DNA from 3 places in the Streptomyces sp. NPDC085944 genome. Region 1 is predicted to be linked to each of the others. Evidence: riboswitches for the same ligand, from Rfam matches in the RefSeq annotation. Region 1 holds a riboswitch; each other region holds the start of a gene.
The links. A riboswitch is a leader RNA that binds a small molecule or an ion and turns the genes downstream of it on or off. The one in region 1 is predicted to bind cyclic di-AMP.
Positions count from the first base shown of each region.

Region 2: it holds a riboswitch for cyclic di-AMP, as region 1 does, so the genes downstream of both, AB0P07_RS30695 (M23 family metallopeptidase) here and AB0P07_RS04365 (C40 family peptidase) in region 1, are expected to answer to the same signal.
Region 3: it holds a riboswitch for cyclic di-AMP, as region 1 does, so the genes downstream of both, AB0P07_RS01970 (NlpC/P60 family protein) here and AB0P07_RS04365 (C40 family peptidase) in region 1, are expected to answer to the same signal.

Region 1 is NZ_JBFBJX010000002.1:136,741-140,944, reverse strand. It holds gene AB0P07_RS04380 (urease subunit alpha) at 1-477, opposite strand, end outside; gene AB0P07_RS04375 (urease subunit beta) at 470-781, opposite strand; gene AB0P07_RS04370 (urease subunit gamma) at 796-1,098, opposite strand; cyclic di-AMP (ydaO/yuaA leader) riboswitch at 1,742-1,884, shown strand; gene AB0P07_RS04365 (C40 family peptidase) at 1,888-2,361, shown strand; gene AB0P07_RS04360 (ATP-binding protein) at 2,354-2,845, opposite strand; gene AB0P07_RS04355 (helix-turn-helix transcriptional regulator) at 3,062-3,922, shown strand; gene AB0P07_RS04350 (DUF397 domain-containing protein) at 3,944-4,171, shown strand.
Region 2 is NZ_JBFBJX010000020.1:22,507-26,710, forward strand. It holds gene AB0P07_RS30690 (aldo/keto reductase) at 1-606, opposite strand, end outside; gene AB0P07_RS30695 (M23 family metallopeptidase) at 759-1,802, opposite strand; cyclic di-AMP (ydaO/yuaA leader) riboswitch at 1,814-1,970, opposite strand; gene AB0P07_RS30700 (PP2C family protein-serine/threonine phosphatase) at 2,195-3,406, opposite strand; tRNA gene AB0P07_RS30705 (tRNA-Met) at 3,610-3,683, opposite strand; gene AB0P07_RS30710 (dihydrofolate reductase family protein) at 3,752-4,204, opposite strand, start outside.
Region 3 is NZ_JBFBJX010000001.1:390,264-394,467, forward strand. It holds gene AB0P07_RS01965 (tellurite resistance/C4-dicarboxylate transporter family protein) at 1-941, opposite strand, end outside; gene AB0P07_RS01970 (NlpC/P60 family protein) at 969-2,162, opposite strand; cyclic di-AMP (ydaO/yuaA leader) riboswitch at 2,170-2,356, opposite strand; gene pcrA (DNA helicase PcrA) at 2,609-4,204, shown strand, end outside.

The DNA of each region.
Region 1 (4,204 bases):
GGTGATGCCGGACGCCAGGGCCTCGTCGACGGCGTTCGGCGCGATGAAGTGGACGTGGGTGTCGATGCCGCCCGCGGTGACGATCTTGCCGTTGCCCGCGACGACCTCGGTCTCGGGACCGATGACCAGGTCGGGGTGGACGCCGTCCATGGTGTCCGGGTTGCCGGACTTGCCGATGCCGGTGATCCGGCCGTCGCGGATGCCGATGTCGGCCTTCACGATCCCCCAGTGGTCGATGATCACGGCTCCGGTGATCAGCGTGTCGGGGGCGCCTTCGGCCCGGGTGGTGCGCGCCTGCCCCATGGACTCGCGCAGGACCTTGCCGCCGCCGAAGACGGCTTCGTCGCCGGAGCGGCCGGGGCCGCCCGAGCGGTCCTCCTCGATCTCGACGAGGAGGTCGGTGTCGGCGAGGCGGATGCGGTCGCCGGTGGTCGGGCCGAACAGGTCGGCGTAGGCGGGGCGGGACAGCTCAGGCATCGAGGGCACCTCCGGTCGCGCCGCGCAGACCGACGACGACGCGGGCCCCCGCGAGGGGGATCAGCCGTACGTCGACGGGGATGCCCGGCTCGAACCGGACGGCGGTGCCGGCGGCGATGTCCAGCCGCCTGCCGTGCGCCGCGCCGCGGTCGAACTCGAGACCGGGGTTGACCTCGCCGAAGTGGTAGTGGGAGCCGACCTGGACGGGCCGGTCGGCGGTGTTGAGCACGGTCAGGCGAGTGACTTCGCGGCCTTCGTTGAAAGTGACCGGCTCGTCCGCGAACAGGATCTCTCCGGGGATCACGACTGCGGCCCCCGTCAGACGATCGGGTCGTGGACGGTGACCAGCTTGGTGCCGTCGGGGAAGGTGGCCTCGACCTGCACGTCGTGGATCATCTCGGGGACGCCCTCCATGACCTCGTCGCGCTGGACGAGCTTGCGTCCGGAGGACATGAGTTCACCGACGCCGCGCCCGTCCCGGGCGCCTTCGAGGATGTGCGCGGTGATCAGCGCGACGACCTCGGGGTGGTTGAGCTTCACGCCTCGTGCCCGGCGCTTCTCCGCCACGTCGGCGGCCACATGGATGAGCAGTCTCTCCTGCTCGTGCGGGGTCAGTTGCATTTACCACCTCACAGGGCATGACGCCGGGACCGGACGGTCCGGCTGTCGCGGCTGCCGCGACGGCTCTAGGTGTAACACACAGGAACAGGTCGGAATTTACCTACCGGTTCACGGAAAACCGCAGGTGGATCAGGGTGCAGACTAGGGCTGGAGTGTTACGGCCACATCACCCGGTTTTGACCGAGTGATTACCGATGCCGTCGGCGGTTTCCCGCCTGCCCACTCTCGGTCGGCGGCGTCCCGCACATCCGCTCCACCGACCACGACTCGCGGGGAACCGGTCTGAAACGGACCAAAAGGCGTACCCCCTATCGGTCTAGGAACACACCCGATTCGCCACCGGCCGAAGTTGCGGCGCCCGCCCTGCGGACGTGCGGGCTGCGCCACTGCGCCGCTGGTCCCGGCGCCGCCACCGCGGTCGACGGCTTCCCGGACCCGAGGGCGACAACCCGAACGGATGAGCGGCACGTAACAACACAAAGAGCACGTTCCGCTGGGAATTTCCCCCGGGGCGGGACAAGATCCGTGACTGACGACAAGCCCTCGCCGCAGCGGCGGGGCGGTCCGGGCGGACGCCGAGTCCTGCCGCCGTCCGGACGACCGGTCGCAAGGGAAGTGGATCGGCAGGAGTGGAGGACCCGAGCACGACGGGTCGCCGGCCCGGCCGCCTCCGCGAGGGGCACCGGACCGAGCGGTCCTTGGGGTGAAGCCGCACTCGTGCGGCCGGGCAACTTCGCCAGCCCGAATCCGACAGGTCATCCTTCACAGGCGGCTGACGAAGGGTTGCGCATGTCCGCGCTCAATCGTGTCCCGTCCCTGATGGCCCGTGCCGGTACGGCCTCGGCCCTCACCCTCGCCGCCGTGGGCGGCTCCGTCGTGGTCCCCGGCGTCGCCGCCGAGGCTGCCGCGGCGAGCCATGCGGCGAAAGCCCTCAAGGTCGCGGCCTCGAAGAAGGGTTCCCCGTACCGCTGGGGCGCCACCGGCCCCTACCGGTTCGACTGTTCCGGCCTGACCCTGTACTCGTTCAAGAAGGCCGGCAAGAAGCTGCCGCGCACCGCGGCCCAGCAGTACAACAAGACCCGCCGCGTCTCCGTCAAGAGCCGCAGGGCCGGAGATCTGGTGTTCTTCCACTCGGGTCGCAGCGTCTACCACGTCGGCATCTACGCGGGGAAGGGCAAGCTCTGGCACGCCCCTAAGACCGGGGACGTGGTGCGCCTGCAGAAGATCTGGACGTCAAGCGTCTGGTACGGCCGGGTCAAGTAGCCCGCCCGCGGGGGGTTGCGGCGTTCTCCCCCGCCGTCACTCCCGCGGGTGCGCTCGGCCCGCCCGGCGGCGTCCAGGGCAGTTCGATCGAGACGGTCTTGCCACCCTCGCGCGTGGGCCGGACCCGCAGCTTGCCGCCGCACTCGGCGGTCAGCCAGCGGATGATCACCATGCCCCGCCCGTTGTCCTGCTGGACGGCGGCCGGCAGGCGCCTGGGGAAACGCGGGTGACTGTCGGTGACCCCGATGCGCAGCCGCTCGTCGCGGTCGAGGACGAGGTCGACCGTGAAGGTGGGCGACTGCCCCAGTGTGTGCTGGACCGCGTTGGTCGCCAGTTCGGAGACGATGAGCCGGACGGTCTCGTACAGGTCGGCGTCGGCGGGCAGCCCCCATTCCGCCAGCGTGCCGACCGTATGGGTCCGCGCGGCGGCCACCGAGGCCGGATCGCTCGGCAGAGTGACGGATGCTTCCAGATGGTCTGCCATGGCGACGTCGTCCCTTTCTCACGGCACCGCGGGCCCGACACGGAGTGGACGGTTCGAGTACGGTCCCGGACTGGTGCTTCGCCGCCAGACTGCCATTGCCAGGCTCGCGAAGGGCGGCGATCCACCAAGATGTGCATATATCTGTCGCTCGAAGCGGTGAACTCTGCGACGGCAGAGCGTATTCGGGCGGCTCATAGGGAGTAGGGGAGTTGTCCCATGCAGCACGGTCCCGTGGTGCGCCGTCGGAAGCTGGGCGCGGAACTGCGCGCCCTGCGCACATCGGCGGGCATCACCAGCGGCGAGGCGGCCCGGCTCGTGGGCTGGCACCAGTCGAAGGTCAGCCGGATCGAGACGGGGACGAGCGGGGCGAAACCGGCCGACGTGCGGTTGCTGCTGGACGTCTACGGCGTGGACGACGAGCAGTTGCGGGGGCTGCTGGTGATGCTGGCGCGCTCCGAGGACGCGGCGGGACGCAACCACTGGTGGCACGCCTACCGCGGGGTACTGCCCCCGACCTACCGCGACTTCATCAGCCTGGAGTCGCAGGCCAGCGCGATGCGCACGCTGGAGACCACGGTGGTGCCCGGGCTGCTCCAGACGCCTCAGTACGCCCGCGCGGTGACCCGGGCCGCGGTGGACGGACTGCCGGAGGAACGGCTGGACACGCTGGTGGAGGTCCGGCTGGCCCGGCAGGACGTGCTGCGGGCCCAGCCACCGTTGGAGCTGAGCGCGGTCCTGGACGAGGCGGTGCTGCGCCGCGAGGTGGGCGGGCCCGAGGTGATGGCCCGTCAACTGACCCGGCTGGTCGAGGCCGCTCGGCTCCCCCATGTCCGGCTCCAGGTCCTGCCGTTTGCCGCCGGGGCGCACATCGGTGTCACCGGCCCTTTCGTAATCTTCTCATTTTCGAGCACTTCTGATCTCGATGTGGTTGTTCTCGACCACTTGACGAGTAGCCTGCACCTCGAACGGAAAGAAGACCTAGAGGCCTATACCGAGGCCTTCAACGCCCTTCTGATCCATGCCCTTTCGCCCGAGGACTCGTTGGACTTCATCGCCGCGACCGCGGCAGGCGCGTAAGGAGGCACCATGTCAGGCTTCATGTCCGAACGACCCCGGAACATCCCTGTCAGCACCGATCTGCCCGGTGTCCGGTGGCTGCGCAGCAGCTACAGCACCGGAGCGAACAACTGTGTGGAGACGGCCCGTCCGTCGGTCGGCCCGCGGGCCGGACTGCTCGCCGTGCGCGACTCCAAGAACCCGGCCGGACCCGCCCTGCTCTTCTCCCCCGGGAGCTGGACGGCGTTCACCGCGGGCGTCCGCGGCTGACCACGCCGGGCGCCGGACGACGCACGGCCGTGT
Region 2 (4,204 bases), on a different contig from region 1:
CCGCTCGGCGAGGCCGCTCAGTTCGCCCTCGTAGGTGTCGCGGGAGACCAGGTTGTAGTGCGGCTGGAGAGCGACGTACCGGGCCAGGCCCTCGCGCTCGGAGAACTCCAGGGACGCCGCGAGCCGCTCGGCGGAGATGTTGGAGGCGGCGATGTGCCGCACCTTGCCGGCCCTCACCAGCTCGTCGAGGGCGCCGATGATCTCCTCGACCGGCACCTCGGGCTTGTCGAAGTGGGTGTAGTAGAGGTCGATCCGGTCGGTGCCCAGGCGGCGCAGCGAGGCGTCGGCCGCGGCCTTGATGTTCGCGGCGGACAGGCCGGGGTAGTCGGGGTGCTGGCTGACCTTGGTGGCCAGGACGACGTCGTCACGGTTGCCGCGGGAGGCGAGCCACTTGCCGAGGACGGTCTCGGACTCGCCGCCGCTGTTGCCGTCGACCCAGGCGGAGTAGGAGTCGGCGGTGTCGACGAAGTTGCCGCCCGCCGCCGTGTAGGCGTCGAGGACGGCGAAGGAGGTGTCCTGGTCGGCGGTCCAGCCGAAGACGTTGCCGCCGAGGGCCAGGGGGAAGACCTCGAGGTCGGAGGAGCCGAGCTTGCGCAGAGAAGTCATGTGGAGGATCAACGACCGCACTGGAGCGGACCATTCCGGATGCACGCAAAAACCCCGCAAAACGACCGCGAACCGGCAGCCCTGACGTCGGGGGGTTGCCGTCAGGACCGCCGGGGTTCAGCGGGGCGGGAAGCGTGACGACTCAGTCGGTCTCAGGGGGTGAGGCCCTTGCTCTGCAGCCAGGCCATCGGGTCGATGCCGGAGCCGTCGGCGGTGTGCACCTCGAGGTGGAGGTGGGCACCGGTGACGTTGCCGGTGGCGCCGACGCGGCCGATGACGTCACCGGTGGTGACCTTCTGGCCGACGCTGACGTTGATCGACGACTGGTGCGCGTACCAGAGCTCGGTGCCGTCGTCGAGGGTGAGCACGGTCTTGTAGCCGTACGACCCGTCCCAGCCGGCCGACGTGATGGTGCCGCTGTGCACCGCCTTGAGCAGCGTGCCCGTGGGGGCGGCGAAGTCGAGGCCGGTGTGGTGACCGGATGCCCACAGGGAGCCGGCCTGGTTGAAGGTGGAGGAGATCGTGTACGAGGAGGTCGGCAGGGTGAACTGCTTGGCCAGCTCGGCGAGCCGCTCGGCCTCGGCCTTCTTCGCGGCCTCCTCCTCCGCCTTCTTCTTGGCGGCGGCGGCCTTCTCCTCGGCCTCCTTCTCCGCCTTGGCGGCGGCTTCCGCGGCCTTTTTCTCGGCGGCGGCCTGCGCTTCGGCGGCGGCCTTGGTCTCGACCTGGGCCTGCTGCTGCTCGGCCTGCGCCATGATCCGGGCCCGCAGCGACTCGCCGGCCCCGGCGGAACCCGCGTCCGCCCCGGTGTCCGCGGCGACGGCCTGGGTGATGCCGCTGAGCGGGGTGGCGGAACCCTCGGGCTCCGCCTCCTCGTCGCCGCCGGGCATGAGCGAGCCGACGTTCGGCAGGTCCGGCATGGAGATGGACACCGGCGGCTTGCCGGTCTGCGCGCTGGCCATGCCGCCCGCGCCGACGGCGGCTATGACACCGACGCCGAGGACGGTGGAGCTGCGGGCGAGCCCGCCGCGCTGCTTGGCGACGCGGTGCCGGCCGCGCACGGGGCGGATGGACTCCGCGGTGGGGTTCCACTCCTCCCAGGGGCCCTCTTCGGCGCGGGGGGCGTCGTAGCCGAAGGTGTCGGTGCCGTGCCCGGTGGGCACGAACGGGGCCTCGGGGGCAGGCCGGTTGGACGCCACGTGGGCGTACTCCTTTCCTTCCTTCTCGCCTACCGGGTTAGCTGACGGGTTCGGAGCAGGAAGGTCTCCTACGGGTGCGTGCCGACGTGTTTCCACGGCGTCATGCGCCCGATTCACCCCAATGTGGTGGTTCCCCGGTTCCCTTGCGGGATTCGGCGCGTGCGCACGGAGCCGCCTTCTGTGACGGCTGGGACGACCGCGCTGCGTTATCGAACGTTAATAGACGCGAGGCTCGGATTCCAAGCCGTTCCACTTGATCATTAACGGCAACGGCCGGGACGCACCCCTCACGACCACTGAAATCCGGACGAGTTGACTCGCTCTCGGTATTCCCCTTCACGCCACTTTCTTCTGACGGTGTATCAGTTGTTATGCGGAGGGGGGTCGCACTGTCACGACTCGTGACAATGATCAAGGTCGTCGTGCCGGGGGCGCCGTACGGCCAGCAGCGCCATGTCGTCCGCCATGCCGCCCCCGGAGTGCCGGCGCACGTCCTCGGCGAGGGTGTCGAGCAGGGTCGCCGGATGCCGGAAGACGCGGCCGGCCAGCCGCGTCAGCGGATCGTAGAACTCGCCCCCGGCGTCCCGGGCTTCGGTCAGCCCGTCGGTGTAGAGCAGCAGGGTGGCCCCACCTGGGAAGTCGACCTCCTCCGCCCGGTCGGGCCAGACGCCCAGCTCGCCCATGCCGAGCGGCAGCGCCGACTCGCGGGCGGGCAGGGCGCCCAGGGTGCCGTCGGCGTGGAGCAGCAGGGGCGGCGGATGGCCGCGGTTGACGATGCGTACGGTCCCGTCACCGTGCGGGAGTTCGGCGAGGACGGCGGTGGTGAAGCCCTCGAAGGCGTCCAGTCCGTCCCGCCGGGTGCCCTCGCGCGCCAGCGCCCGCTCCAGCCGCTGCGCCACGGCCTCCAGCGTCGCCTCCTGCTCGGCGGCCTCCCGGAACGCGCCGATCACGACGGCGACGGCGGCGACCGCGCCCATGCCCTTGCCGCGCACGTCGCCGACGATGAGCCGGACGCCGCGGGCGGAGTCCTGCACCGCGTACAGGTCGCCCCCGATGAACGCGTCGGCCTGCGCGGCCTCGTAGCAGACGGCGATCTCGAAACCCGCGATGCGCTCGGCGGGTTGGGGCAGCACGGCGCGCTGGGCGGCCGCGGCGATCTCGCGGACGGAGACGAGACGCTCGCTGCTGCGCCGGACCATGCCGTTGACGATGACGGCGAGCACGGCGACCGTCGCGATGGTGATCAGCTCGGTGAGGGAGTCGACGTAGTGGATGACGCCCTTGCCCAGCTGAAGCCCGATGACCGAGACGACCACGGCGACACCGGTGAGCGCCGTGCCGCGCCGCGAGTAGAGCGGGGCGGCGATCAGGGGAGCGGCCGTGTAGAGGGGGCCGGCGGTGAAGTACCTCGGGGTGAGGATGTCGTACAGGATGGCGACGACGATCAGCAGCACGGGAAGCGCGTGCACGAAGACGCGCCCGTAAGCGGTCCGGCTGCGCGGCGGCGGCCCGGCGGGCGGCTGCTCGTCCCCGAGGCCCGGGTCGGGAACGGGATCGCCGGGGAGCCGGCCACCGGCTCTGGCGGCCGCTCCCTCGTCCTCCACGTCACCTGGCCGCACCACTCGTCTCCCACCACCCCGCACGTCCGTGCGCCGCTTACCGTCCAGGAGTCCAGGTTTCCGGGAGCGGGGGCGGGCGGCGAGCGGTGAGGGGCCGACCGGATGACACGGGGGTGCGGGACGCCGTCGTACGTGCCGAGACGCACCGAGGGCCGGAACCCTTTCGGATTCCGGCCCTCGGCCTTCAGTAGCGGGGACAGGATTTGAACCTGCGACCTCTGGGTTATGAGCCCAGCGAGCTACCGAGCTGCTCCACCCCGCGCCGTTGTGTTCACCACTGTACGTCATCCCGGGACCGGAATGCACATCGGTGTCTCCGCCGCCGGTTCCCTACCGCTCCAGATGGCGGTTCGGCGCCTTGGCCGCCCCCTCGTACTCGGGCAGTACGACGACGGCGGCGCCCTGCGCGGCGAGCAACCCGCTCCCGTCCGCGCCCGCCACGAAGGTGTCCGGCTCCCGCCAGGCCGTGACGACCCGGCGCACCCCGGCGTCGAGGATCAGCCGGGCACAGGGCGCGGGACGGGAGGCCCGGCGGGCACAGGGCTCGAGACTGCTGTACACGGTCGCGCCCGCGAGCCGTGCGTCGCAGGGGTCGATCTTGGCGAGCGCGGCCTCTTCGGCGTGCACCACGGGATCGCCGCCCTCCCGCGAATACCCGCGCGCCAGCTCGCTCCCGTCGGCGGCGACCACGACCGCCCCCACGCTGAACGCGGTCTCCGACGGCGGACACAGGCCGGCCAGCTCACAGGCGACCTCCAGCCAGTACCGGTCGGCGGGGGCCAC
Region 3 (4,204 bases), on a different contig from region 1:
GCCCCCGTGGCGACCACCAGCCAACCGGCCACTGCGATCCACAGCAGCGCCCGGCCGGGGGCGTCCAGCCACGGCACGTCGACGGCGGCGGCCACCGACAGTGTCGCCGCCGCCGTCATGCCGAGCGGGAAGACCGTCGACCAGCGGCGTACGTCGTAGCCGAGGCGCGGCCAGGCGATCTCGGCGGCCAGCAGCACGGCGTACCAGGCGAGGTCGAGGGCGAGCAGGAAGACGGTCAGGTCGTGCAGGACGGCCTGGTCGTCGGCGTTCCACAGGTACATGCCGGTCCCGGCCGCCGCGAGCAGCTTGGCCCCGGCGAGGGCCGAGATGGCGAGCGCGCCGCCCGCCACCCACTGGTCCCCGGAGCCCCGGGCCACCTGCCGCAGGTCGAAGCGGAACAGCGCGATCAGATAGAGCACGATCCCCAGCCAGAACGGCACCAGCGCCGCGTGCGCCAGCCAGGGCGTCGAGGTGGCCGCGGACAGCGTCGCGGCGAGCACGGCGAGGCCCTCCGTCGCCACGCAGCCCAGGAACACCGCCCCGGGCATCCTCCGCCCCCAGTGCCGCACCACCACGAGCAGCAGCCACGGCCACAGCACCGCCGCCAGCACCAGCAGCACCGCCGCCAGCAGCGACCAGCCCAGCAGCGAGAAACGGGTGCCGACCACGGTCGTCGCGGCGACGGCCGTCAGCGCGCCCGGCGTCCCCGCCCGCTCGATCCACCGCGGCCGGTGGGCGAACAGCAGGTAGACGAAGTTCGCGGCCAGTATCAGCCAGGCGACACAGGCCAGGGCCAGGGCGATCCGGGACAGGACCTCGCGGCCCGTCAGATGCAGGGCGACCGACACGATGCCGGTCGCCATCACCGCGGCCCCGGCCGCCGGTGGACGCCGCGCCAGCCAGGTGCGCAGCGCGGAGGGGTGGTGGGTGGCCGATGGCATGGCCACGATGGTAGAGAACCCTGCTGGTCAGGCGGGGCGCACCACGCTGTAGATGGACGACTCGCCGTCGTAGAAGATGGATTCCTCGCGGACGTACGCGCCCGGCTTCGGGGCGTGGATCATCATGCCGTCGCCGATGTACAGGCCGACGTGGCTGATGTCGTCGTAGAAGAAGACCAGGTCACCGGGTTGTGCCTGGGAGACGGGGACGGTCGTGCCGGCGTTGACCTGGTCGTAGGTGACGCGCGGCAGCGTCACGCCCGCGGCCTTCCAGGCGGCCTGGGTGAGGCCCGAGCAGTCGTAGGAGTCGGGGCCCGTGGCGCCCCAGACGTACGGCTTGCCGATCTGGGCGCGGGCGAAGGCGATCGCCTTGTCGGCCTTGGTGCCGGTCGAGGTGCCCGGCGTCGACGAGCCCGAGGAGTCCGACGAACCGGTGCCGCCGGAGGTTCCCGCGGATCCGGAGCCGCTCTCCTGCTGCTGGGCGGCCTCCTCCTGCCGCTTGCGCTCGGCCGCCTCCTCCGCCTGCTGTTTCGCCAGCTCGGCGGCTTTGCGGGCGGCCTCCTGCTGCTTCTTCTTCTCGATCGCCGCCAGCCGGGCCTTCTCCTCGGCGGTCAGCTCCGACAGCAGCTCGCGCGCGGTGGCGAGCTTCTGCTGGACGGTCGACTTGGCCGTCTTGAGGTCGTTCTGCGACTCGGTGAGGGTCTCGAGGCTCTCGGTGGCCTCCCGGCGCTTCTTCATCGTCTCGGACTGCTGGGTGACGTAGTCGTCCACGGCACTCTTCTGCCGCCCGGTGAGCCGGTCCATCAGCTGGTTCTGGTCGAAGTAGTCCTGCGGCGAGTCCGCGAGCAGCAGGGTCGCGGTCTCCGGGACCGAGGCGCCCGTGCGGTACTGGGCGGAGGCGAAGGAGCCCAGCTCCGCGCGCGCGTCGTTGAGGTTCTGGGTGCGCTTGGCGACGTCGTCGAGGAGACCGTCGACCTTCTTGCGCTGCTTGGTGGTCTTCTCCTTGGCCGCGTTGTACTTCTCGGTCGCCGCCCCGGCCTGGCGGTACAGGTCGTCGACCTTCTTCTCGACCTCCTCGAGGGTCGGCCGGTCGTCCGACGGCGTGGCATTGGCCGTCTGGGACAGCAGGGCGACGGAGGTGAGGGCCGCGGTGGCGAGGGCCGGGGTCCGTATGCCCGCGACGCGGGGACCGGTGGGACGCGACTTGCGGTGCGACGCCAAGGGAGGCGACTCCTTCCAGTGCTCCGCCTACCGGGTTAGCTGTCGGGTTCGGGCGGTGTGGCGGGGAAGGGTTGCCCTACGGCGGACCGTCCTCTCGTCTCGGCGAGGGCGGTGCGGCCGATTCACCCCAAGGTCTCGGTGGGTCCCCGGCTCCGGGTGCCGTGCGGGCAGACCGGACTCGGCGGAGGCCGCGCGGCCCGGCGAGGTTCGCCGGAGGGGGTCGAGCGGCCTGCCCCGCACCGTAGCCAACTCGTGTGGCCGCTGTGAAGGTTGGCGGGTGATATGCCCGATACGTTTTCGTGACCTTTCGCGAGGTGCCTCCGAGGCGATAGCCGGCGTCACTCTTCGTGGTTCCCCTGGTCGCAGGGCGTGTCCGCGCCGGTGGTGGTGGTCATTTTCCGGGGCGGCACCGGGTTGTCGGTGCGGCACCCTAGACTCGGAGAGCGATGAGCAGCCTCTTTGACGACAACTTCCTGGCGAGCCTCCAGACCCCTCGGGGTCACGAGGAGGAACCCCCGCCGCCGCCCGAGGGCGATCACGGACCGGAGCCGGTTCCGCACGATCTGTTCGGCGGGAAGTTCGACGTGCCTCCGGACCGGGACACCCACTACCGGGACGGCGCCCCGCGCCCCGCCCTGGACGCCGCGGCGCTCCTGGAGGGGCTGAACGAGAACCAGAGGGCCGCCGTCGTCCACTCCGGCTCCCCGCTGCTCATCGTGGCCGGTGCCGGCTCCGGCAAGACCCGCGTGCTCACCCACCGCATCGCCCACCTGCTGGCCGAGCGGCACGTCCACCCCGGGCAGATCCTCGCGATCACCTTCACCAACAAGGCCGCGGGCGAGATGAAGGAGCGCGTGGAGCAGCTCGTCGGCCCGCGCGCCAACGCGATGTGGGTGATGACCTTCCACAGCGCGTGCGTGCGCATCCTGCGCCGCGAGTCGAAGAAGCTCGGCTTCACCTCGTCCTTCTCGATCTACGACGCCGCCGACTCCAAGCGGCTCATGGCGCTGGTCTGCCGCGACCTGGACCTGGACCCCAAGCGCTTCCCGCCGAAGTCGTTCAGCGCGAAGATCAGCAACCTGAAGAACGAGCTGATCGACGAGGAGGACTTCGCCGCCCAGGCGGCCGACGGCTTCGAGAAGACCCTCGCCCAGGCCTACGCCATGTACCAGGCACGGCTGCGCGAGGCCAACGCCCTCGACTTCGACGACCTGATCATGACGACGGTCAACCTGCTGCGCGCCTTCCCGGACGTCGCCGAGCACTACCGCCGCCGCTTCCGGCACGTCCTGGTCGACGAGTACCAGGACACCAACCACGCCCAGTACGCCCTGGTGCGCGAACTGGTCGGCGGGGCCTCGGAGCACCCCGTCGACGTGCCGCCGGAGGCCGAGGTGCCGCCCGCCGAGCTGTGCGTGGTGGGCGACGCCGATCAGTCGATCTACGCCTTCCGCGGCGCCACCATCCGCAACATCCTCCAGTTCGAGGAGGACTACCCGGACGCGACGACGATCCTGCTCGAGCAGAACTACCGCTCCACGCAGACCATCCTCAGCGCCGCCAACGCGGTCATCGAGCGCAACGAGTCCCGCCGCCCCAAGAACCTGTGGACCAACCAGGGCAGCGGCGCGCAGATCACCGGGTACGTCGCCGACACCGAGCACGACGAGGCGCAGTTCGTCGCCGACGAGATAGACCGCCTCACCGACGCGGGCGAGGCCAAGGCCGGCGACGTCGCGGTCTTCTACCGGACCAACGCGCAGTCCCGTGTCTTCGAAGAGGTCTTCATCCGCACCGGTCTGCCCTACAAGGTCGTCGGCGGCGTCCGCTTCTACGAGCGCAAGGAGGTCCGGGACGTCCTGGCCTACCTGCGGGTGCTGGCCAACCCGGAGGACTCGGTGCCGCTGCGCCGCATCCTCAACGTCCCCAAGCGCGGCATCGGCGACCGCGCGGAGGCGATGATCGACGCCCTCTCCCAGCGCGAGAAGATCAGCTTCCCGCAGGCGCTGAGGCGCGTCGACGAGGCGTACGGCATGGCCGCG